One region of the Variovorax ureilyticus genome, then DNA from elsewhere that is predicted to be linked to it. Evidence: riboswitches for the same ligand, from Rfam matches in the RefSeq annotation. Region 1 holds a riboswitch; the other holds the start of a gene.
What was found. Region 1 has a riboswitch for S-adenosylhomocysteine ahead of ahcY (adenosylhomocysteinase). Riboswitches for the same ligand answer to the same signal wherever they lie in the genome.
Positions count from the first base shown of each region.

Region 2: linked by a shared signal. The riboswitch ahead of metH (methionine synthase) and the one ahead of ahcY (adenosylhomocysteinase) in region 1 are both predicted to bind S-adenosylhomocysteine.

Region 1 covers NZ_JBBKZU010000004.1:374,773-386,068, forward strand. The annotation lists gene WKW77_RS11960 (amino acid ABC transporter permease) at 1-42, shown strand, start outside; gene WKW77_RS11965 (amino acid ABC transporter ATP-binding protein) at 73-810, shown strand; gene WKW77_RS11970 (GNAT family N-acetyltransferase) at 950-1,792, opposite strand; gene WKW77_RS11975 (DUF4399 domain-containing protein) at 1,911-2,738, shown strand; gene WKW77_RS11980 (HAD-IIB family hydrolase) at 2,725-3,531, opposite strand; gene WKW77_RS11985 (peptide chain release factor 3) at 3,564-5,195, opposite strand; gene WKW77_RS11990 (hypothetical protein) at 5,317-6,258, opposite strand; S-adenosyl-L-homocysteine riboswitch at 6,523-6,592, shown strand; gene ahcY (adenosylhomocysteinase) at 6,655-8,082, shown strand; gene WKW77_RS12000 (TlyA family RNA methyltransferase) at 8,102-8,899, shown strand; gene metF (methylenetetrahydrofolate reductase [NAD(P)H]) at 8,877-9,710, shown strand; gene WKW77_RS12010 (septal ring lytic transglycosylase RlpA family protein) at 9,707-10,360, shown strand; gene WKW77_RS12015 (23S rRNA (adenine(2030)-N(6))-methyltransferase RlmJ) at 10,374-11,267, opposite strand.
Region 2 covers NZ_JBBKZU010000005.1:452,319-463,614, reverse strand. The annotation lists gene WKW77_RS14575 (GtrA family protein) at 1-96, opposite strand, end outside; gene WKW77_RS14570 (glycosyltransferase family 2 protein) at 93-1,067, opposite strand; gene WKW77_RS14565 (ArnT family glycosyltransferase) at 1,051-2,841, opposite strand; gene metH (methionine synthase) at 3,011-5,728, opposite strand; S-adenosyl-L-homocysteine riboswitch at 5,784-5,891, opposite strand; gene WKW77_RS14555 (DUF2778 domain-containing protein) at 5,908-6,543, shown strand; gene WKW77_RS14550 (hypothetical protein) at 6,551-6,823, shown strand; gene WKW77_RS14545 (PACE efflux transporter) at 6,900-7,352, opposite strand; gene WKW77_RS14540 (LysR family transcriptional regulator) at 7,450-8,337, shown strand; gene WKW77_RS14535 (SH3 domain-containing protein) at 8,347-9,165, opposite strand; gene WKW77_RS14530 (homocysteine S-methyltransferase family protein) at 9,337-10,383, opposite strand; gene WKW77_RS14525 (histidinol-phosphate transaminase) at 10,436-11,296, opposite strand, start outside.

The sequences.
Region 1 (11,296 bases):
TTCGTCAAGCGTCTTCACAAGAAGATCGCCATCATTCGCTGAACACCGAAAGGGAAAGTCATGGCCGAGAACATGATCGAAATCAAGAACGTTTCCAAGTGGTACGGGCCCGTGCAGGTGCTCAATGACTGCTCGGTGAGCATCGCCAAGGGCGATGTGGTGGTGGTGTGCGGACCGTCCGGTTCGGGCAAGTCCACGCTGATCAAGACCGTGAATGCGCTGGAGCCCATCCAGAAGGGCGAGATCACGGTCAACGGCGTGCGGGTCAGCGACCCCAAGACCGACCTGCCGAAGCTGCGCTCGAAGGTCGGCATGGTGTTCCAGCACTTCGAGCTGTTCCCGCACCTGTCGGTGACCGAGAACCTCACGATCGCGCAGGTCAAGGTGCTCGGCCGCAGCCTGGACGAGGCCAAGACCCGGGGCCTGAAGATGCTCGACCGCGTGGGCCTGATGGCGCACAAGGACAAGTTCCCCGGCCAGCTCTCCGGCGGCCAGCAGCAGCGCGTGGCAATTGCGCGTGCGCTGTCGATGGACCCGATCGTGATGCTGTTCGACGAGCCGACATCCGCGCTCGACCCCGAGATGGTGGGCGAAGTGCTCGACGTGATGGTGTCGCTGGCCAAGGAAGGCATGACGATGATGGTCGTCACCCACGAAATGGGCTTCGCGCGCAAGGTCGCGAGCCGCGTGATCTTCATCGACGTCGGCGGGCGCATCCTCGAGGACTGCTCGAAGGACGAGTTCTTCGGCCACCCGGAGAACCGTCAGCCGCGCACGAAGGACTTCCTCAACAAGATCCTGCAGCACTGAGATCGCCCCCAGGCTGCGCGCACTTCGTGTCGCTTCGCCAACCCCCGGCCGGGGCGGTGCCTGCAGACCGGCCAAGCCGGATCTGCGGCACCTCTGGCATTGAAAGGAGCCCCGCGATGCGGGGCTCTTGTCTTGGGCGCTAGCCGAGTTCGAAGGTGGTGATGCCGTAGACCCTCTCCAGTTCGCAGGCCGGCGCCGGGCCCGCATACATGCGGGCGGTCTCGAACACGCTTTGCATGCCGTGCGCTTCGGCCAGCGTCACCGCATCGGCGTTGGGCAGCGGAACGTCGAGGTAGACCGTGTCACCGGCCGGCACGCTGGCGCACAGTGCATCGAAGAGTGCGTTCGCAACCTCGGGGCTTTCTGCGATGAGCGGGCCGATCTTGCGCCCCTCGCGGCATCGCCGGATCACGCCCCAGCCCGCGAGCCGGCCCTGGTCCGTCCACGCGAGGCCGGTCGATTCGGGCATCGCGATCCAGCCGCGGAGAAAGGCCTCGCGGGACGCGGGGAACACGCGGCGGTCGTCGGCGCAAAGCACATCGAAATCGATCGTGGAGAGAGGCGCGATCTGCATGGCCTTGCCAAGGCTCCCCCGTGCGATGCCGGCGAAACGTGCGTTGTTCCACGCGAGTTCGAATCCGCTGCGCCGGTAGTTGTCCTGCTGCGCCGGCACGCCGTCCAGACCGACGACGTGCCCTTTGAGCCGCGCCATGCCGGCCTTCCAGAGCCGCATCCCGATACCGCGGCCGCGCCAGGTCGGCGCAACGATGTACAGGCCGATGAAGCCGAACTTTCCCCCATACGACACGGCGCTGATGAAGCCCACGGGCAGGCCTTCGTGTTCGGCCACGAGAAAGCTCTCCGGATCCGCGGCGTGGAAGCAGCGCGCGTCGTGCAGGCCGGGATTCCAGCCTTCGCGCGCCGCAGCGTCGATCGCGAGTTGGATCTCGTCGCCTCGCAGTGTCCGGATTGCAACGTCCATGGGTGCATTGTTCCGAGTGAAGGGCCTATGGTGTGACCGAATTTCCAGATCGAGGTTTTGAGTTGCAACTTAATGAGTAACTCAATGACACAATTTGCCGACTTCTGGAGGAGTTGGGATGTTCAAAGGAATTCGCCGTACAGCCGGCATGGGGGTGTCTCTGGCCTTGGCTGCGCTGGGGTCCGCCACCGCGTTCGCGCAGACCAATCCACCGGCGGAGGCGGTCGAAGCCGTCACGCATCCGTGGGTGGTGCCGCCGCCGAACTGGTCGCCCGAGGCCTACTTCACGAACCTCAAGGACGGCGCCACGCTGGAGTCGCCCTTCGTCGCGCGATTCGGTCTGTCGATGCGCGGCATCGTTCCGGCCGGCAAGACGGCGGGCACCGCGGGGCATCACCACCTCTTGATCGATCAGCCGCTGCCGCTCGATTTCACGAAGCCGCTGCCGTTCACCGAGCACTACGTCCACTTCGGCAAGGGCCAGATGGAAGCGGTGGTGAACCTGCCGCCCGGCACCTACACGATGCGGCTGGTGCTGGCGGACCAGGGCCACATTCCGTACTTCGTCTACAGCAAGCCGCTCAAGTTCACGGTGAGCAAGCAGAACGCGGGCGTGACGGCGGCCAGCCTGCAGGGAGCGCCCCGCGTCGAGGTGCTGAGTCCGGCCGATCGCGCGACGGTGCAGACGCCGCTGCGCGTGCAGATGCATGCGACGGGCTACAACATCTCGCACGCCGGGCCCAGGGTGCAGGACACCGGCCACTTCCGCCTCGTGCTGGAGCGGGCCGGCCAGAAGGCCGAAATCATCGACCTCGACGGCGGACAGACGGAGTTGTGGCTCAACCCGCCGAAGGGCGACTACAGCGCCAGGCTCGAACTCATGAGCAACGCCGCAACCGGCAACGTGGTGGCGCGCGCCAGGACGGTGGCCTTCACCGTGCGGTGAGGAGACCTTTCGCGGCGAGCACGGCACGGGCCGCTTCCGCGAAGCCCGCGCCGCGTTCGTGCGTGGCGACGTACCGCGGCAGGTGCGGCAGCGCGGCTTCGAAGCGGCGGACGTTGGCCACGCCGATGCTGTGCGCGAAGTGCTCGAACATCAGCGCGTCGTTGGTCGAGTCGCCGACGTAGACCCAGCGGTCCATTTCGCCTTCGAGCGTGCGATCCCAGAGTTCGCGCACGATCCATCGCGCGCCGGCGAGCTTGTTGTGATCGCCGTACCAGCCATTGACATGGATGCTGCTGACGGTGGCGTGCATGCCTTCGCTGCGCATCAAGGCGACGACGTCCGCGATCGTCTTGTCGCCGAGCTGGGTGAACTCGCTGTGGTCGACCGCGATGTCGCATTCGCGGCCCGCCGAATCGGTGGCGCGGCGCGCGCCGGGGATGCTCTTCTCGATGCGTTCGAGCACCGCCTGCATGCGCGCGAAGTTGCGCTCGCGTGTAGGCGCGTCCTGTTGATAGCGCTTTTCGAGGCGGCCGCCGTGGGTCGGCACGAGCGCCACCGCGCCGTTCTCGGCCACGATCGCATCGATCGGCCAGGCTGCTGCAAAGGGCTCGCTCCAGCCGACCGGGCGGCCGGTCACCGCCACCACGTGCAGCCCGGCGGCCTTCAGTGCGGCCATGGCGTCCAGCGCATCGGGCGTGATCGCGCCTTCGGTGGTCAGGGTGTCGTCGATGTCGGTGAAGACGCCGACCAGCCCCTGCCTGGCCTGGAGCGGCCAGTTCGCGAGCGGCTGCATCAGCCGCTCCCGGGCATCGGCGGGGGGCGTGCTCATCCGCCGGCGGACTGCAATGCCAGGCCGGCGTGCTCGCGCAGCGGATGGAAGTGGATCTTCGGGAAGCGCTCCTGCGCCAGCCGCACGTCGTACGGCGAGGTGCAGAGGAAAGCCAATGTGTCGGCGGCATCGCGCGACATGCGCTGCGGATAGGCATCGACGAAGGTGCGCAGCTCCGCGGGCGTGTCGGCGGTGATCCAGCGGGCGCCGGTGTACTGGCAGCCTTCGAGGCGGATGTCCGCGTCGTACTCGGTCTTCAGGCGGTGCTGGACGACTTCGAACTGGAGCTGGCCGACCGCACCGAGCAGCATCGGCCCGCCGATCTCGGGCCGGAAGACCTGGATCGCGCCTTCCTCGCCGAGCTGGGCAAGCCCCTGCTGGAGCTGCTTGGTCCGCAGCGGGTTCTTGAGGATGACCGTCATGAAGAGCTCGGGCGCGAAGAAGGGCAGGCCGGTGAACTGCAGCGAGGCGCCGTCGGTGATCGTGTCGCCGAGCTGCACGCCGCCGTGCGTGGTGAAGCCGACGATGTCGCCCGCGTAGGCTTCCTCGACCGCCTCGCGCCGCTGGCTCATGAAGGTCACGACGCTGGTCGGGCGCAGCTCCTTGCTGGTGCGCTGCACCTTGAGCTTCATGCCCGGCGTGTAGCGGCCGGAGGCCATGCGCACGAACGCGATGCGGTCGCGGTGGTTGGCGTCCATGTTGGCCTGCACCTTGAAGACCACCCCGGCGAAGTCCTTGTCGTCCGGCTGGATTTCCTTGGTCACCGGTTGGCGGTTGACCAGCGTGGTGCTCACGCGCGGCTGCGGCGGCGGTGCCAGGTCGACCAGCGCATCGAGCACTTCCATGACGCCGAAGTTGTTGACGCCGGAGCCGAAGAACACAGGCGTCTGCTTGCCGGCGAGGAAGGCCTCGCGGTCCCACTCCGGCGACGCACCGGTGGCCAGCTCCATGCTCTCCGTCGCGGTGTCGAATTCATGGCCGAAGCGCTTCTGCAGCTGTTCGCGATCGGTCAGGGGGATGGTCTCGAAGTCCTGCGGCAGGCGTTCGCTGCCCGACTCGAACACCGTCATCGCCTGCGTGCGCAGGTTGATGATCCCGCCGAACGATTTGCCCTGGCCCACGGGCCAGGTCATCGGCACGCACGGCATGCCGAGTTCGCGCTCGATCTCGTCGAGCAGCTCCAGCGGCTCGCGCACTTCGCGGTCCATCTTGTTGACGAAGGTGAGGATCGGCGTGTCGCGCTGACGGCAGACCTCGATCAGCCGGCGCGTCTGCGCTTCGACGCCGTTGGCCGCGTCGATCACCATCAGCGCCGAATCGACCGCGGTCAGCACCCGGTAGGTGTCTTCGGAGAAGTCCTTGTGGCCGGGCGTGTCGAGCAGGTTGATGACGTGGTCGCGATACGCCATCTGCATCACCGAGGACGCCACCGAGATGCCGCGCTGCTTCTCGATTTCCATCCAGTCCGAGGTCGCGTGGCGCGACGCCTTGCGTGCCTTGACCGAGCCCGCGATCTGGATCGCGCCGGAGAACAGCAGCAGCTTTTCCGTCAGCGTGGTCTTGCCCGCGTCAGGGTGGGAAATGATCGCGAACGTACGGCGACGACGGGTTTCGGAGGCAAATGTCATGGAGGTGAACGCGGTGCGCGCTCACGGGCGCGGCCTGCAGGCAAAACCGGCAATTTTAACGATCGGACCGGAAACGGGGCATCCTGCCGCGCGGCGCTTCGGCGGGGCGAGGTCCCGCGGCCTATGTGCTCTGGATGAGCCTCCGGGCACGCTTCGAGACGACATGGCGTCCGCGCTCCAGAACATCGTGCGCGCCAAAATAGATCAGGCGCTCGGAAAGCGTCGACGTCAGCAACCGATAGTGCCGCCAGAGTTTGCGCAGTGGCATGTACGGTTTGACCTGGAAGGTGGCCCAGTGGATGACCGGCCGGTACGTGCCGGGCGTCACGTTGCTCGCGTCGACCGCCGCCGGGTCCAGGTCGGTTTGCAGCCCATGGGCCCAGAACCCGGTGGGCTTTCCGAGGGCATCGGTGAGGCTGACACGCTTGACGCCGGATTTGTCGACGCAGTAGTTGATGAACGGCTGATCCATGCCTTCCTGCCAGCATTCGGACTTGTGCTGTGCCAGTTCCCGTGCCCAGGTGCGCGCCTCGTCGATCGAGAAGAGCCCCTTCACGCCGGCAAAGAAGCCCGCGTTGAACGCGGCGGTCTTGTACTTGTGCTGCATGAGGGAGCGCAGCGGATCGCGGGGATAGCAGTAGTCCAGATCGCCTCCGCCTTCGTACAGGACGACCTGTCCCATGGATCGGATCGCGGTGTCGTAGATCTCGACCGGAGCGAGGCAGATCGTGTCCGCATCGAGATATGCGAATCGCTCGTAGGGGCCGTCGAGAAAGCAGGCCATCTTCCGGAACATCTTCTGCACGTTGCGGGACTCCGGAGCCAGGGTCTTTCCAATCTGGTCGTAGGTCTCGAAATCCGAGTCTTCCAGGATCTCGACGCCGTGTTCCTGGCAGAGCTGCCGCGTTTTGCTCAGCCGCTCGTCGTAGGGGACGAGGTGCACGTTCGCATGTGGACTCCAGCGACGAATGCTCGGAATCATGGCTCTCAGCCATTCGATGGCGCCATCGTTTCCGAGCACATACAGGCCGAATCTGTCCTCTCTGGCTTTCTGGTCCTTCATGGACGAATTCTGCGTGCGTCGCCAGGACGCCTCAGGCGGCCGGGGCGGAACCCACCTTGCCGGTGCCGGCTTTGCGAAGCAAGGGCTCGACAGGAGGCGATGGGATATCGTCCAAAGGTTTGCCTGCCGCCGGGTCGCGCGGCGCCGCCGCAATGACGCAAGAAGCAATGCCGGGCGGCGTCGAGGCGCGGGCGTCAACGGGTCCAGGACGATCCGGAAACCGCTGCTGGCAGCGTTCCGGCGGCACGCGGTAAAATCCGCCGCTTATCCGAGGAGCGTTGCAGCGCCGTCAGGCGTGAGGCTCGGACCCACATCGCAACCACGCTCACCCGCTCGTCTCGCGGTGAGTCCTTCCCCGAACGCAGTGGCATCTTTCAAACTTGTTTTGGAGCCGACATGAGCGCCGTTCTCAAACCCACCGCCGATCAGGCGATCGCCGACATTTCCCTCGCCGCCTGGGGCCGCAAGGAAATCCGCATTGCCGAAACCGAAATGCCCGGCCTGATGGCCATCCGCGAAGAATTCGCCAAGAGCCAGCCACTGAAGGGCGCGCGCATCACCGGCTCGCTGCACATGACGATCCAGACCGCGGTGCTGATCGAAACGCTGCAGGCCCTGGGCGCCAACGTGCGCTGGGCTTCGTGCAACATCTTCTCGACGCAGGACCACGCTGCCGCCGCCATCGCCGCCAACGGCACGCCGGTGTTCGCGGTCAAGGGCGAGTCGCTCGAAGACTACTGGGACTACACCCATCGCATCTTCGACTTCGGCGCCAAGGGTTCGGCCGGCGAAGGCCCCAACATGATCCTCGACGACGGCGGCGATGCGACGCTGCTCATGCACCTGGGCCAACGCGCCGAGAAGGACCAGAGCGTCCTGGCCAATCCGACGAGCGAAGAAGAGCGCATCCTCTATGCGGCGATCAAGGCCAAGCTGGCGGTCGACTCGACCTGGTACACCCGCAAGTCGGCCGAGATCATCGGCGTGACGGAAGAAACCACGACCGGCGTTCACCGCCTGAACGAAATGAGCGCCAAGGGCACGCTGCTGTTCCGCGCGATCAATGTCAACGACTCGGTCACCAAGAGCAAGTTCGACAACCTCTACGGCTGCCGCGAATCGCTGGTGGACGGCATCAAGCGCGCCACCGACGTGATGGTCGCCGGCAAGATCGCCTGCGTGGCCGGCTACGGCGACGTGGGCAAGGGCTCGGCCCAGGCACTGCGCGCCCTGAGCGCACAGGTGTGGGTCACCGAGATCGACCCGATCAACGCGCTGCAGGCCGCGATGGAAGGCTACAAGGTCGTCACGATGGAATACGCGGCCGACAAGGCCGACATCTTCGTGACCACCACCGGCAACCGCGACGTGATCCGCCACGAGCACATGGCCGCCATGAAGGACCAGGCGATCGTCTGCAACATCGGCCACTTCGACAACGAGATCGATGTCGCCTCGCTCGAGAAGTACGAGTGGGAAGAGATCAAGCCGCAGGTCGACCACATCACCTTCCCGGACGGCAAGAAGATCATCCTGCTGGCCAAGGGCCGCCTCGTGAACCTGGGCTGCGGCACGGGCCACCCGAGCTTCGTGATGTCCTCGTCGTTCGCGAACCAGACCATCGCGCAGATCGAGCTTTTCACCAAGCCTGACGCGTACCAGGCCGGCAAGGTCTACGTGCTGCCCAAGCACCTCGACGAGAAGGTCGCGCGCCTGCATCTGAAGAAGGTCGGCGCGATGCTGACCGAACTCACCGACGCGCAGGCCGCCTACATCGGCGTCGACAAGAACGGCCCTTACAAGCCGGACACGTACCGCTACTGAGCGGGGCGGGCGTAGCGTTTTGCGCGCCGATCAGTTGCTCGTCGAACGCGGCCTCGCTGCGTCACGCTCGCAGGCAGTGCGCCTCATCGCGGGTGGACTGCGCTGGCGCGATGGCGCCGATTGGCGCACCGTCGCGAAGAACGGCGACGATGTGCCGGCGTCGGCCGAGCTCGAATTGCTCGACGCCTCGGAGGCACGCTATGTCTCGCGGGGCGGGCTGAAGCTCGAAGGTGCGTTGGCGTCCACCGGCGTCGATCCCAAGGGCAAGCGATGCCTCGACGTCGGGCAATCGACGGGGGGCTTCACCGACTGCCTGTTGCAGAAGGGCGCGGCGCACGTGATCGGCGTGGACGTAGGCCACGGCCAATTGCATCCGCGCTTGCGGACCGATGCCCGCGTGACGGCGGTCGAGGGGGTCAATGCCCGATCGCTCGCTCGTGACGCGTGGGCCTCGCGGTCGCCCGCAGATTCGGGCTTCGACCTTATCGTTGGCGATCTGTCCTTCATCTCGCTGACCCTCGTGCTTCCATCGCTGGCGCCGCTGCTCGAGCGCGGTGGCGATCTCCTCATGCTCGTCAAGCCACAGTTCGAATTGCAGCCGGGCCAGATCGGCAAGGGCGGCATCGTTCGCGATCCAGCGCTCTACGGCGTGGTCGAACAACGCCTGCGCGATGCCTGTGCATCGCTGGGCCTGCGCGTCGTGCAGTGGCTCGACAGCCCGATCGTGGGTGGCGATGGCAATCGAGAGTTTTTCATTCATGCCATTCATGCCGATGGCGAACCAGGAGCCGGCCGTGCGCCTTCCGCTCAGCTTTGAATTCTTTCCCCCCAAGACGCCCGAAGGCGCGGCCAAGCTGCGCAATGTGCGGCAGCAGCTCTATGCGATGGAGCCCGAGTTCTGCTCGGTTACCTACGGCGCCGGCGGTTCCACGCACGACGGGACTTTCGGCACCGTGCGCGAGATCCTCGGCGAAGGCGTCTCCGCCGCCTGCCATTTCTCGTGCATCGGCGCGACGAAGGAGACGGTGCGCACGCAATTGGCCGAACTGAAGGCCATGGGCGTCAAGCGCCTCGTCGCTCTGCGCGGCGACCTGCCGAGCGGCTACGGCATCGGCGGCGAGTTCCTTTATGCGAGCGATCTCGTCGCCTTCATCCGCGCCGAGACCGGACGCGATTTTCACATCGAGGTCGCGTGCTATCCCGAGGTGCATCCGCAGGCGAAGTCGCCCGAGGCCGATCTGCAGGCCTTCGCCGCCAAGGTGCGCGCGGGCGCTGATTCGGCCATCACGCAATATTTCTTCAGCCCCGAGGCGTACTGGCGCTTCGTCGATGAGGCGCGCGCGCAGGGCATCGACACGCCGATCGTGCCGGGCATCATGCCGATCACCAGTTCGACGCAGCTCATGCGCTTCTCGGACGCCTGCGGCGCGGAGATCCCGCGTTGGATCCGCCTGCGGCTGCAGAGCTTCGGCGACGACACGGCGTCGATCAAGTCCTTCGGGCTCGATGTGGTGGCCGCGCTGTGCGAGCGGCTGCGCGATGGCGGCGCGCCGGCGCTGCACTTCTACACGATGAATCAGTCGGTGGCGACGCTGGGCGTGCTGGAGCGCCTCGACTGGAGCGCATGAGGTCGGGCGTCCGTCTCGCGAGGCTCGTCGCGACAGCAGCGGTGGCCGTGCTGCTCGCCGCCTGCTCGACGGCGCCCACCGAGGGTTCGGGGGACGGCAAGCCCCGCGGGCTGCGTCCGCTAGTCAAGCAGCCGGCGCTCCCGCCCGGCGCACCGCCTCGGTCGCAGGTGCCCTCGGTGCGCTACGACCTCGCGGTGTCGGGCGCCGGCGAGCTGGACGACGGCCTGCCGGAGGACCCCAATCGCGAGATCTTCGAGCGCGGCGGCGCGTCGTGGTACGGCATCCAGTTCCACCAGCGCAAGACGGCGAGCGGCGAGCGGTTCGACATGACCGCGTTCACTGCCGCGCACAAGACCCTGCCTTTCAACACCCGCGTGTGCGTGCGCAGTCTGGTGAACGGCCGCGAGGTACTGGTCCGCATCAATGATCGGGGGCCCTATACCGCGGGGCGAATCATCGACCTGAGCCGTGCCGCGGCCGACGCCATCGGGCTCGTGGGTCTTGGCATCAAGCAGGTCGCCCTGTCGGTCGTCGACAAGGAGGACCGTTGCGCGGGCGCCGCGGTCGGGGAGCCCGATTCGCCGTCGCAGGACGTGCAGGAGACGCCGGCCCGGCCGGCGCGCAAGGTGGCCCCGCGCAAGCGGCGCTGAACCAGTCGCCTGCTCAGCCGCCGCCGTCGACCGAGAACGCGGCGTTGCGATCCTGCGCGAGCAGTTCCGCCATCTGGGGCAGCGCGGCCTGCAGTTGGGCTTTCAGCGTATAGGGTGGGTTGATGAGGAACATCCCGCTCGCGGGCAGGCCGGGCCTGTGCTTGGCGCCGGAAGAATCCGTCACGATCTTGCTCGACTTGACCGTGAGCGTCGCGTGCAGCCACGGCTTGCCGGCCTTGGTCGCGAGCGTCTTGAGCCGTCGCGGCAAGTCGTGTGCTTCGGGGCGCGGGATGATCGGGTACCAGATCGCGTAGGTTCCGGTGGCGAAGCGTTTGAGCGCCCCCGTGACGAAGTCGAGCACGCGCGTGTAGTCGCTCTTGATCTCGTAGCTCGGATCGCACAGCACCAGCGCCCGGCGCGAAGGGGGCGGCAGGAACTTGGTCGCGCTGCCGAATCCATCTTCCCGCAGCACCGCGATCTGGCGCCCCGCGTCGAGCTGGGCGATGTTGGCGTCGAGCGAGCGGGCATCCGTCGGATGCAGCTCGAACAGCTTGAGCTTGTCTTGATCGCGCAGCAGGTGGTGCGTGATGAACGGCGAGCCCGGGTAGATCCGCGCGTCGCCCTTGGGGTTGAAGTCCCGGACGACCTCGACGTAGCGCGCCAGCGCATCGGCGAGCGGCACGCTGGCGTCGGGACGCGCAAACAGCCGCTGCACGCCGTCGACGGCTTCGCCGCTCGTGCCCGCGTAGTCGCCGTCGAGCCGGTAGAGTCCGGCGCCGGCGTGCGTGTCGACCACGGTCAGGGGGGCGTCTTTCTCGAGCAGGTAGTCGAGCGTGGCAATCAGCACCGTGTGCTTGAGCACGTCGGCGTGGTTGCCGGCGTGGAATGCGTGGCGGTAGCTGAACATCCCTCGATGGTAACCACCCGTCGGGCCCG
Region 2 (11,296 bases), on a different contig from region 1:
CAGATGCGGCGAGGCGACGTACAGCACGCCCACGTCGACGACGAAGCCGATCGCACCGACGACCACGAACGACAGGAACTCCTTGCCGATCCTCACGGCAGGGCCCGATTCCGCACCCCCGGGATCGCGAGGTAGCGCAGCCGCTTGGCCTCCTGCCGCCCGATGGTCACGGTGTGCAGCACGATGCCGCAGACGAAGGACAGCATCGCCATCAGCATCGTGCCCGTGACGAGCACCGCGGTCGGAAGGCGCGGAACGAGGCCCGTCTCGAGGTAGGTGACGACCAGCGGCTCGGCCAGCACGAGCGAGATCAGAACCAGCACGGCCGCCACGCTGCTGAAGAACAGCAGCGGTCGTTCGCTCACGAACAGCTTGAAGATCGTGCGCAGGATGCGCCAGCCGTCGCGGTAGGTCGACAGCTTGCTTTCGGAGCCTTCCGGGCGCGAGCGGTAGAGCCCCGGCACTTCCGCGAAGGGCATGCGCAGCTCGAGCGCGTGCACCGTCAGCTCGGTCTCGATCTCGAAGCCCTTCGACACCGCGGGGAAGGACTTCGCGTAGCGCCGCGAGAAGACGCGGTAGCCCGACAGCATGTCCTTCAGGTGCCCGCCGAATAGGCCCGCGACCGCGCCGGTCAGCAGGCGGTTGCCGAAGCGATGGCCCCGGCGGTAGGTTTGCGCGTCGTCGCCCGCGTCCACGCGCGAGCCGACCACCATGTCGAGGTTGCCGTCGATCATCCGGTCGATGAGGCCGCGCACGCCGCTCAGGTCGTAGGTGGCGTCGCCGTCCACCATGACGTAGATGTCGGCCTCCACATCCGCGAACATGCGGCGCGCGACGTTGCCCTTGCCGCGCAGGACGACGTGGGTGACGAACGCGCCATGCGCGCGCGCGACGGCCGCGGTGTCGTCGGTGGAGTTGTTGTCGAAGACATGGATCTCCGCATCGGGCAGCGCCGCGCGGAATTCGTCGATCACCTGACCGATCGCCAGCGCCTCGTTGAAGCACGGGATCACGGCGGCAATGCGCAGCGGTCCCTGCAGCGGGGGCATTTCAGGGTGCTCGGTCATTTCGATATTGGCGGATGCGGTAGGCCTTGGCATTGTCTTTTTCGTAGATCAGGGCGAACTGCTCGCGAAAGCCGGGCTGCGCCTCCAGGTAGGACGCCGTCGGCAGCGACACTGCAATCGCCTCGAAGCCTTGCTGGGCCAACTTCCGGGCGTAGTCCGCGGGCGGGAAGATGATGAAGTCCGAGTAGCGCCATGGCCCGAGCGCGTCGCCCCAGACCGGGCTCGGGCCGTAGTAGGTCGCCTCGCTCAGCGCGATCTGGTAGACGCGGCCCGTCGCATGCTCGCGCAGGTAGTTCATCACCGCATAGCCCGGCACGTTCTTGCGCAGGAACGCTTCGCGCTGTTCGGGCGTGGTCGCGATCATCGACACCCTCTCGCTCGTCTTGTGAAAGACGATGCCGACCCCGGCCACCAGCAACAGGATGGCGAGCCACCGGCCCGCCCGGTCGAGCCCCCCGCTGCGGTCGCGCTCGGGCATCGTCCGGCGCAACTTGGCGGCGATGCCGCCGAACACCGTCTGCCATCCCACGGCGGCGGTCAGCGCCAGCATCGGAAATGCGGGAACCAGGTAGCGCGGATAGCGCGAAGTCAGGGTCCAGACGAACAGCGAATAGATGCAGAACACCGTCGCGGCACGCAACGCGGCGGAGCGCTTCCAGTGCGCGCTGAAGGGCACGGCCAGCACCGCCCAGATCAGCGGAGTCGGCAGCGAGGCGTGGTCGCGCACGTCCTGCAGTTGCTGGCGGTAGTCCGCGGCGTTCCAGTTGGTGAAGCCGAACACGCGCGCGCCGATGGGGTTGAAGGGATCGCCGGTCATGATCGCGTTGCGCGCATACCAGTAGATGCAGGGGATCAGGAAGCAGAGCAGCGCCGACCCCAGCACGCGCGGACGGCGCTCGTGCCAGAGAACGAAAACGCCCACGAGCGGCAGCACCGTCAGCGCCTGGTATTTCGAGCCGACCGCGATGCCGAGGAAGAACGCCGCGAGCCCGAGCCAGCGCGCGCCCTGGGGCGGCGGCGATTCGCGCCACCACCACAGCGCCGCGCAGGCGGCGAGCACCAGCAGCGCGACGCTGGTGTCGATGAGCGCGCCCGTGTAGTCGCCCATGCCGAGCCAGATCGCCGCACCCGCGCAGGCCACCACGCGATTGATGTGCATGACGCCGAGCCGGTAGACGATCAGCACCGAGGTCCAGCCCGCGAGCGCATTGAGCAGGTGCGGGAACACATCGTTGCCGTTGCCGACCATCAGCGCACCGGCATAGAGCAGGTTGTAGTTGTACGGAAACCAGGGATAGCGCAACCACTCGTAGATGCCGAGCCTGCCGCTCTGGGCGACTTCGCGGGCATACGGCAGGTGGTACATCAGCTCGTCGAACACGGCCGGCGGCGCGAGCGGCGCGGCCAGCGTCATGACGCCGAGCAGTGCGAGGGCGATCATCCCCATCTTCTCGAGCCAGGACAGCGACGGCGGCACCTCGCGCGTGCGCACCTGGCGCAGCCATGCCGGCAGCTGCGCAATCGCCAGGCCGACGCCGAGCGCGACCATGGCCCAGACGACCGCGGACGTGAACCAGCCGACGATCCCGAAGGCCTGGAAGACGCAGATGAAGATCCCGATGCCGGTCGTGACGGCCATCGCCGCCTCGAGCCAGACGTCGCTGCGCGCCGGCGCGCCGAAGCGCGCGAGCACCGCCCGCCCGAAGCCCCAGCAACTCGCGACGAAGACGGCCAGCGCCGCATAGTGCGCGACCGCAAACACCAATTTGGTCATTGGGCTCGCCCCGAGGCCGTGCGCACCTGGGGCGAAAGCGCCGAACTACCCCTCGGGCCGGCGCAGCCAGGCCCGTTCGCGAAATACCGCGGAGCCGGCTCCGCCGGGCCGCCGGTATTGCACCCTGGAAGGGGGTGTCCGAGCCACACGAAGTGGGCGAGGCTGGGGGTCATCCGAGGTTCGGCGCCAGCAGCCGTTCCAGGTCCGCTTCGCTTTCTTCGCGGCGAGCGGCCTGGTCCTGCAACTGGTCGTGCCCGATTTTGCCGACGTTGAAGTAGGTCGCGTCGGGATGACTCAGGTAGAAGCCGCTCACGCTCGCAGCCGGCATCATCGCCAGGCTTTCGGTGAGCGTCATGCCGATGTCGGCGCAGTTCAGCAGCTCGAACATCGGCTTCTTCACGCTGTGGTCGGGGCAGGCCGGGTAGCCCGGCGCCGGGCGGATGCCGCGGTACTTCTCGGCGATCATCTCGTCGTTGCCGAGCGACTCGTCGGGTGCGTAGCCCCAGAGGTCGGTCCGCACGCGGTGGTGCATCGCCTCGGCGAAGGCCTCGGCCAGCCGGTCGGCGAGCGCCTTGAGCATGATCGCCGAGTAGTCGTCGAGGTCGTCGACGAAGTACTTCTCCTTCTTGTCGACGCCGATGCCGGCCGTCACCGCGAACATGCCGACGTAGTCCTTGAGCCCGCTTTCGCGCGGCGCGACGAAGTCGGCCAGGCAGCGGCTCGGGCGCATCACGCCGTCGATCATCTGCTTCTCGGTCTGCTGGCGAAGGCCCCACCAGGTGAGCGCGGCTTCGGTGCGCGACTCGTCGGTGTAGAGCACGATGTCGTCATCGTTCTCCGTGTTCGCCGGCCAGAAGCCGACCACGCCGCTCGCGGTGAGCCAGCGGCCTTCGATCAGCCGCTTGAGCATGCGCTGGCCGTCGCCGTACACGCGCACGGCCTCGGTGCCGACGATCTCGTCCTTGAGGATCGCGGGGAACGGGCCTGCAAGATCCCAGGTCTGGAAGAACGGTCCCCAGTCGATGTACTTCGCGAGTTCGGTCAGATCGAAATTGCGGAACACGCGGCGGCCGGTGAACTTCGGCACCGGCGGCACGTAGCCGGACCAGTCGATCGGCGTCTTGTTGGCGCGCGCCTTCGCGAGCGGCCACAGCGGCACCTGTTTCTTGTTGGCATGCAGCTGCCGCACCTTCTCGTAGTCGGCGTTGATCTCGTCGATGTAGCTGGCCGCCTGCTCCGACAGCAGCGACTGCGCCACGCTCACGCTGCGCGAGGCGTCGGGCACATAGACGACCGGGCCTTCGTAGTTGGGCGCGATCTTGACCGCGGTGTGCACGCGGCTGGTGGTCGCGCCGCCGATCAGGAGCGGGATCTTGCGCACGCGGAAGTGGTCGTCCTTCTGCATCTCGCCGGCCACGTACTGCATCTCCTCGAGGCTCGGCGTGATCAGGCCCGAGAGGCCCACGATGTCCGCGCCCTCGACCTTCGCACGCGCGAGGATCTCGTGGCACGGGACCATCACGCCCATGTTCACCACCTCGAAGTTGTTGCACTGAAGCACGACGGTCACGATGTTCTTGCCGATGTCGTGCACGTCGCCCTTCACGGTGGCGATGATGATCTTGCCCTTGGTGCGCACGTCGCGGCCCGCGGCTTCGTCCTGGCGCTTCTCCTCCTCGATGTAGGGGATGAGGTGAGCCACGGCCGACTTCATGACGCGCGCCGACTTCACCACCTGCGGCAGGAACATCTTGCCCTGGCCGAACAGGTCGCCCACGATGTTCATGCCGTCCATCAGCGGCCCCTCGATCACGTGCAGCGGGCGTCCGCCCTTGGCGATCGTCGCCTGGTAGGCCTCCTCGGTGTCCTCGACGATGAAGTCGGTGATGCCATGCACCATCGCGTGCGACAGGCGCTGCGCCACCGGCACCGGGTGCTCCGGCGTGCCGCGCCATTCGAGCTTCTTGCTCTCGTCCTTGGCGCCGCTCTTGGCGCTTTCCGCCACTTCGACGAGGCGCTCGCCCGCATCGGAGCGGCGGTTGAGCACCACGTCCTCCACACGCTCGCGCAGCTCGGGTTCGAGGTCGTCGTAGACCCCGACCATGCCGGCGTTGACGATGCCCATGTCCATGCCCGCCTTGATCGCGTGATAGAGGAACACGGTGTGGATCGCCTCGCGCACCGGGTCGTTGCCGCGGAAGCTGAAGCTCACGTTCGACACGCCGCCCGACACCTTCGCGCCCGGCAGGTTCTCCTTGATCCAGCGCGTGGCCTCGATGAAGTCGACGGCGTAGTTGTTGTGCTCCTCGATGCCGGTGGCGATCGCGAAGATGTTCGGGTCGAAGATGATGTCCTCGGGCGGGAAGTCGACCTCGTCCACCAGGATGCGGTAGGCGCGCTCGCAGATCTCGGTCTTGCGCTCGAAGGTGTCGGCCTGGCCCTTCTCGTCGAAGGCCATCACCACCGCCGCCGCGCCGTAGCGCCGCAGGAGGCGGGCCTGGTGCTTGAAGGACTCCACGCCCTCCTTCATGCTGATCGAATTGACGATGCCCTTGCCTTGGATGCAGCGCAGGCCGGCTTCGATCACCTCCCACTTGGAGCTGTCGATCATGATCGGCACGCGCGCGATGTCCGGCTCGCTCGCGATCAGGTTGAGGAAGCGCACCATCGCAGCCTTGCTGTCGAGCATGGCCTCGTCCATGTTGATGTCGATCACCTGCGCGCCGTTCTCGACCTGCTGGCGCGCGACGGCCAGCGCATCCTCGAACTGGCCGTTGAGGATCATCCGCGCGAAGGCCTTGGAACCGGTGACGTTGGTGCGCTCGCCGATGTTGACGAACAGCGCGCCCTCCCCGATGCGCACCGGCTCCAGGCCGGAGAGCTTCATGGGGGGAACGAGGATGGAAGAGGAAACGGAAGACATGGCTCACCTGCGGAGAAAGGTCAGGCGAGCGTCGTTGCGCATAGCTCACGAAGCGGTGAGTCTCCCAAGCCTGACGCGACGTACCTCGCCTTCTGCGAGGAGGTCAGCGCTGCAACGCTCCTTGGGGCCGTAGATTTTAGTAGATGCCCTCGCTGAGAGCGCTGTCAGCCCCTCCAGCGGCTTCTGAGCACCAGATCAATTTCCCCGCAGCGGAATTTGACAATCAATTGAAATTGAAAATCAATGCAATTGATCCGTCGACGGCGGCGATGCTACGATCGCCAAGAAATGCGCTCAAGGCGGGCAATCACGGATTATTCAAAAAGGGAGCTCTTATGAATCTATCATTTGAATTGAACGGCAAGGAATTTTCAGAACTCAGCGCAGGCTCGATGCGATTCAAAGCATTTTCCGGCCAGGAGGCTTATCGCAACAAGCCGCAATTTCATTGCGCTCCGAGGCTTGGGCCAATTCCGAAAGGACGGTACTTCATTGTGGATCGTCCGACGGGCGGACGATTGGGTCCAGTCCTGGACTACTTGAAGGGCAAGCATGAATGGTTTGCTCTTCTTGCCGACGATCTAAAAATTGACGATGCCACTTTCTGCGATCAGGTGGAACGGGGGCAGTTCCGGCTGCATCCGAAGGGCATCCAAGGGCTGAGCCAGGGGTGCGTAACGCTGGAGAATGCAAGCGATTTTTCTCTTCTCAGGCGGATGTTGCTCGCGTCGCAAACGCTCGAGGTCCCGGAGCGCGGTTCCAGGCCTATGGAATCCTGACCGTCAAATGAAAAGAGCCGCAAAACTCTTGCTGTTTCTTTTAGCGGTTGCGGTTTCGTCCATTTGGCTGACTCGGCTATGGCTCGAACTGCAAGTTCCACTTCCCATCACGGATGGCATGGTGGACTTTGCCCTCGCCTTTTATGGCGCACAGAATCAGGAAGAATCCACAGACGCGCTGGCTTTGCTAGGTTGGGTCACAACAGCACCGCTGACAGCGATTTTTTTCTGGAGTGTTCTAGGCGTCTGGAAGCGCTACCGCGCTTGCCAGCCGAGGTGAGCGACGGGGCGCGGCTATTTGCGCACGATCGGCTCTTTCGCATAGGCAGCAGGGGCGTGATGTTCGCCCCCTTCGCTCAGGCCGACTCGGCAGCGAGTTCCCCGCGCCCGCTTTGAGCCGAAGAAGGCAGGCCGAATATCGCGTCGAACACCCAGTTGAACACGAAGGTGTAGATCAGGAAGAACACGACGAGGCCCAGGTCCATCACCAGCGCCTCCCAGAGGCTGACGTCCAGCCACCACGAGAAGACCGGCACCAGGAAGGCGACGAGCCCGCCCTCGAAGCCGATCGCATGCGCGATCCGGCGCCTGACGCTGCGGCCGCGCACCGCCTGGCGCGATTCCCAGCGCTCGAACAGGGCATTGAAGCTGAGGTTCCACAGCACCGCGATGACCGACGCGATCACCGCGACCACGCCCGAATGGCCCATCCCCTGGCCTGACATCAGCGACAGGCCGGCGCTGGCCGCCACGATGGCGATGCCTTCGTAGAGGCTGATGTAGACCACGCGACGCTTGAGCCCTTGCATGAAATCGATCCTGTGTGATGGCTGTTGGGCTGGACTTTATGTTCTGGAGACTGACATATAAAGTCATCTTCTTTCAGTTTTATTGAAAGATGCCGCAATGAGCTTTTCGAGCGAGAACGTGGAAGTCTTCCTGGCAGTGATCGACCACGGCTCGTTCTCGGCCGCCGCACGCGCGCTCGGCCGGGTGCCCTCGGCGGTCAGCATGGCGATCGCCAACGTCGAGGCGGAGCTGGATCTCCAGCTCTTCGACCGCAGCGGCCGCGAGCCGCAGCCGACCGCCGCCGCGCGTTCGCTGGAGCCGCAGGCACGGCTGCTTGCGGCGCAGCTCAAGCAGTTGCAGGTGCAGGCGCTCGCCCTGACGCAGGGGCTCGAAAGCCGCCTGACGCTCGCCATTGCCCCCGAGCTGCTCGCCGCCCCGTGGAGCGGCGCCCTGGCGGCCCTGGCGCAGCAGTACCCGCTGCTGGAGGTCGAGGTGCTCGCCGCTCCGCAGGCCGACGCGCTGGCGCTGCTGCACAGCGGGCGGGCGCAGCTCGCGCTGGTCTTCGAGCGGCCCAGCCTCGACGGTCGCGAGGGCTTTCAGGAAGTCGCCAACGACACCATGGTCGCGGTCATGGCGCCTGACCATCCGGTGCTGGCTGCCGCCGGCGGCCGGCTGCGCGAGGCGCACCTGACGACCACGCGCCAGATCGTGGTCGCGGGGCGGGACCTCGCGACCAGCGATCCGCGCTTCGTCTTCGCGCGGCACGTCTGGCGCACCGACAACGCGCTCGCGGCGCTGAGCCTGATCACCGCAGGGCTCGGCTGGGGCTGGCTGCCGCGCAACTTCGCGCGGCCGCATGTCGCGGCGGGTGCGCTCGTCGAGATCCCCTTCGAGAACCTCTCGAACGGGATCGACCTGTGGGTCGACGTCGTGTGGTCGCGCGAACGCCCGCTGGGGCTGGGTGCGCAGCGCTTCGTGGAGCTGATCGCGCGCAAGAAGGACTGAGGCCGCGCGTCAGCGGTCGCCGTGGCCGCGCCCCTGGCCGCGGTCGTTGCCGCCGCCGTGATCGCCGCGGCCCCCGCCTCCGCCCTCGCCGTGTCCGCGATGATTGCCCTGGTCACCGCCGCTACGGCCGTATCCGCCCCCTTGTTCGCCCCGCGGCCGGCCCGCGTTCCAGTCCGGACGGCCGGGTCCACCCGGACGGAAGCCGTGATCCGGCGCCGGTGGCCGTATCCCCGCAGGCGGTGACGGCGGGCGGTGCCCCGGATCCACCGGAGGACGGATCCCCACCGGCTGCGGAGGCCGGAAGGCCGCAGCCGGCGGCCTCGCGCCCGCGGGCGGGTGATAGCCGGGCCCCGGCCAGGGATTCGGTCGCCATGCAGGAACAGGCGCCGGCAACGGGCGCCATCCCGTCACCGGCGGCGGTGGCGGCCTGCCGCCCCACCAACGAGGCTGGCCGTACCAGGGGCGATCGCGGTAGTAGTCGCCCCAATAGCTGCCGATCGCGAAGGTGACGATCGGCACGCCGATCACCGCGCCGTAGGTCGCCAGCGGCAGATGCTGCTCTTCATAGGCGTAGTCGAGGCTGCCCGCATAGGCCCAGCCGCGAAGGCCGTCCGACAGCACGATGTCGCACCAGCCGTAGCCGGCGGTGCACCCCATCACTTGGAGCGGCTGGCCCGGGGCGAGTACCGCGACGAGCGGATAGGAGCTCGAAGGGCCGGCCCGAAGGTTGACGCTGCCCCGCGTGAAAGCCTGCTGCGCCGCTGCGGCCAGCGGAAGCGAGAGCGCGATGGCGCAAGTGCCGATCCATCGCCAAGTCTGTTTCTGCATGTATGGGAATCCTTTGCGGGTCAGGTTAGGTGGGCCGCGTCGGCGGTGTCAATCGGACACGGCCGTTGATCGACAACGGCGGGGCGCTTCCCGTCGTGCACCTGCGTCAACGTTTGGAAAGCCTCTTCACCTCGGCTTCACATGCCGGGAGCGGATGCGCAAGCCTTCGCCTCAGGCCGCTTCGCGGTAGAAGCCGGCCGCGTTCAGCTTGCGCCCCGGCACTGGGGAGACCGCCTGCCCGATGGCCGCGATGTGCTCGGGCGTCGTTCCGCAGCAGCCGCCCACGATGTTGACCAGCCCTTCGGCCGCGAACTCGTGCAAGAGGCGCGAGGTCACGTCCGGCGTTTCGTCGAAGCCGGTCTCGCTCATCGGGTTGGGCAAGCCGGCGTTGGGGTAGCAGCTGATGAAGGTATCGCCCGCGACGCGCGCGAGCTCCTGGATGTAGGGCCGCATCAGCGCCGCGCCGAGCGCGCAGTTCAGGCCGATCGCCAGCGGTTGCGCATGGCGCACGCTGTGCCAGAAAGCGGTCACGGTCTGGCCGCTGAGGATGCGGCCGGACGCATCGGTCACGGTGCCGCTGATGATGATCGGCAGGCGCTCGCCGCTGGCTTCGAAGTATTCGTCGATCGCGAACAGGGCCGCCTTGGCGTTGAGCGTGTCGAAGATCGTCTCGACCAGCAGCACGTCCGCGCCGCCTTCCACCAGCGCCTCGACCTGCTCGTAGTAGGACGCGCGCAGTTCCTCGAAGGTGACGTTGCGCGCGCCCGGATCGTTGACGTCCGGGCTGATGCTCGCGGTCTTGGGGGTCGGGCCGAGCGCGCCGGCGACGAAGCGCGGCTTGTCGGGCGTGCTGAACTTGTCGCAGGCCGCGCGCGCGAGCTTCGCGGATTCGAGGTTCATCTCGCGCGCGAGGTCGGCCATCTTGTAGTCCTCCTGCGCGATGCGGGTCGCGCCGAAGGTGTTGGTCTCGATGAGGTCGGCGCCGGCGGCCAGATAGCCTTCGTGGATGTCGCGGATCACGTCGGGCCGGGTGAGCGACAGCAGCTCGTTGTTGCCCTTCACGTCGCGCGGGAAGTCCTTGAAGCGTTCGCCGCGGTACTGCGCTTCGGTGAGCTTGAAGCGCTGGATCATCGTGCCCATCGCACCGTCGAGGATGGCGATGCGCTGGGCGAGGATCTCGGGCAGCTTCTGGGCGCGGGTGTAGGCGATGGGCTTCATGGGCCCGATTGTAGAAAGCGTCCTCCGGCCGGGCGCGTCGGGGGTCTTGTCGCTACGCGCCGAGGATCTCGCGCAGCGCGCCCACGAAGCGTGCGTTGTCCTCTGCAGAGCCAATCGAGACGCGGATGAAGTCCTCGAAGCCCGGCTCCTTCCAAGGCTTGACGATGATGCCGCGCGCAAGCAGCCCCTCGTTGACCGGCCCGTTCGGCCGCGCCAGATCGATGAAGAGGAAGTTCGCCGCAGACGGCGCGATGCGCAAGCCGGGCACCGCCAGGGCACGCAGCGCCCGCTCCATCGACTCGCGCTGCCTGACCGTTTCGGCAACCGCCTGTTCCATGAAAGCGGTATCGCCCCACGCGGCCAGCGCGGCCGCCTGTGCCGCCTCGTTGACATTGAACGGCGTGCGCACACGGTCGAGCCACTGCACGAGCGACGCATCCGAGGCAATGCCGTAGCCGACCCGCAGCGCCGCGAGCCCCCAGGCCTTCGAGAAGGTGCGCAGCACGATCCAGGGACGCGACTGCTCGCGCAGCATCGCCAGCGCGTCGGGGAAGCCGCTGGCAAGCCGGGCGTACTCGTAGTAGGCCTCGTCGATGACCAGCAGCGTGCCGGCCGGCGTGGCTGCGAGCAAGCGCGCGAAGGCCTTCGCATCGAACATGCAACCCACCGGGTTCGACGGATTGGCCAGCATGGCGATCTTCGGGCCGCGCGCCAAAGCCTCGCACCACACATCGAGGTCGAATGCGAGCGACGGCGTGAGCGCCAGCAATTCCACCTGCGCACCCATCATTCGGGGATAGATCTCGTGCAGGCCGAAGGCAGGGCGCTGCGTCAGCACGCGGTCGCCGGGCGATAGAAAGGCCTGGCAGAGCATCTGAAGGATGGATTCGGACCCGTTGCCGATCACGATCTC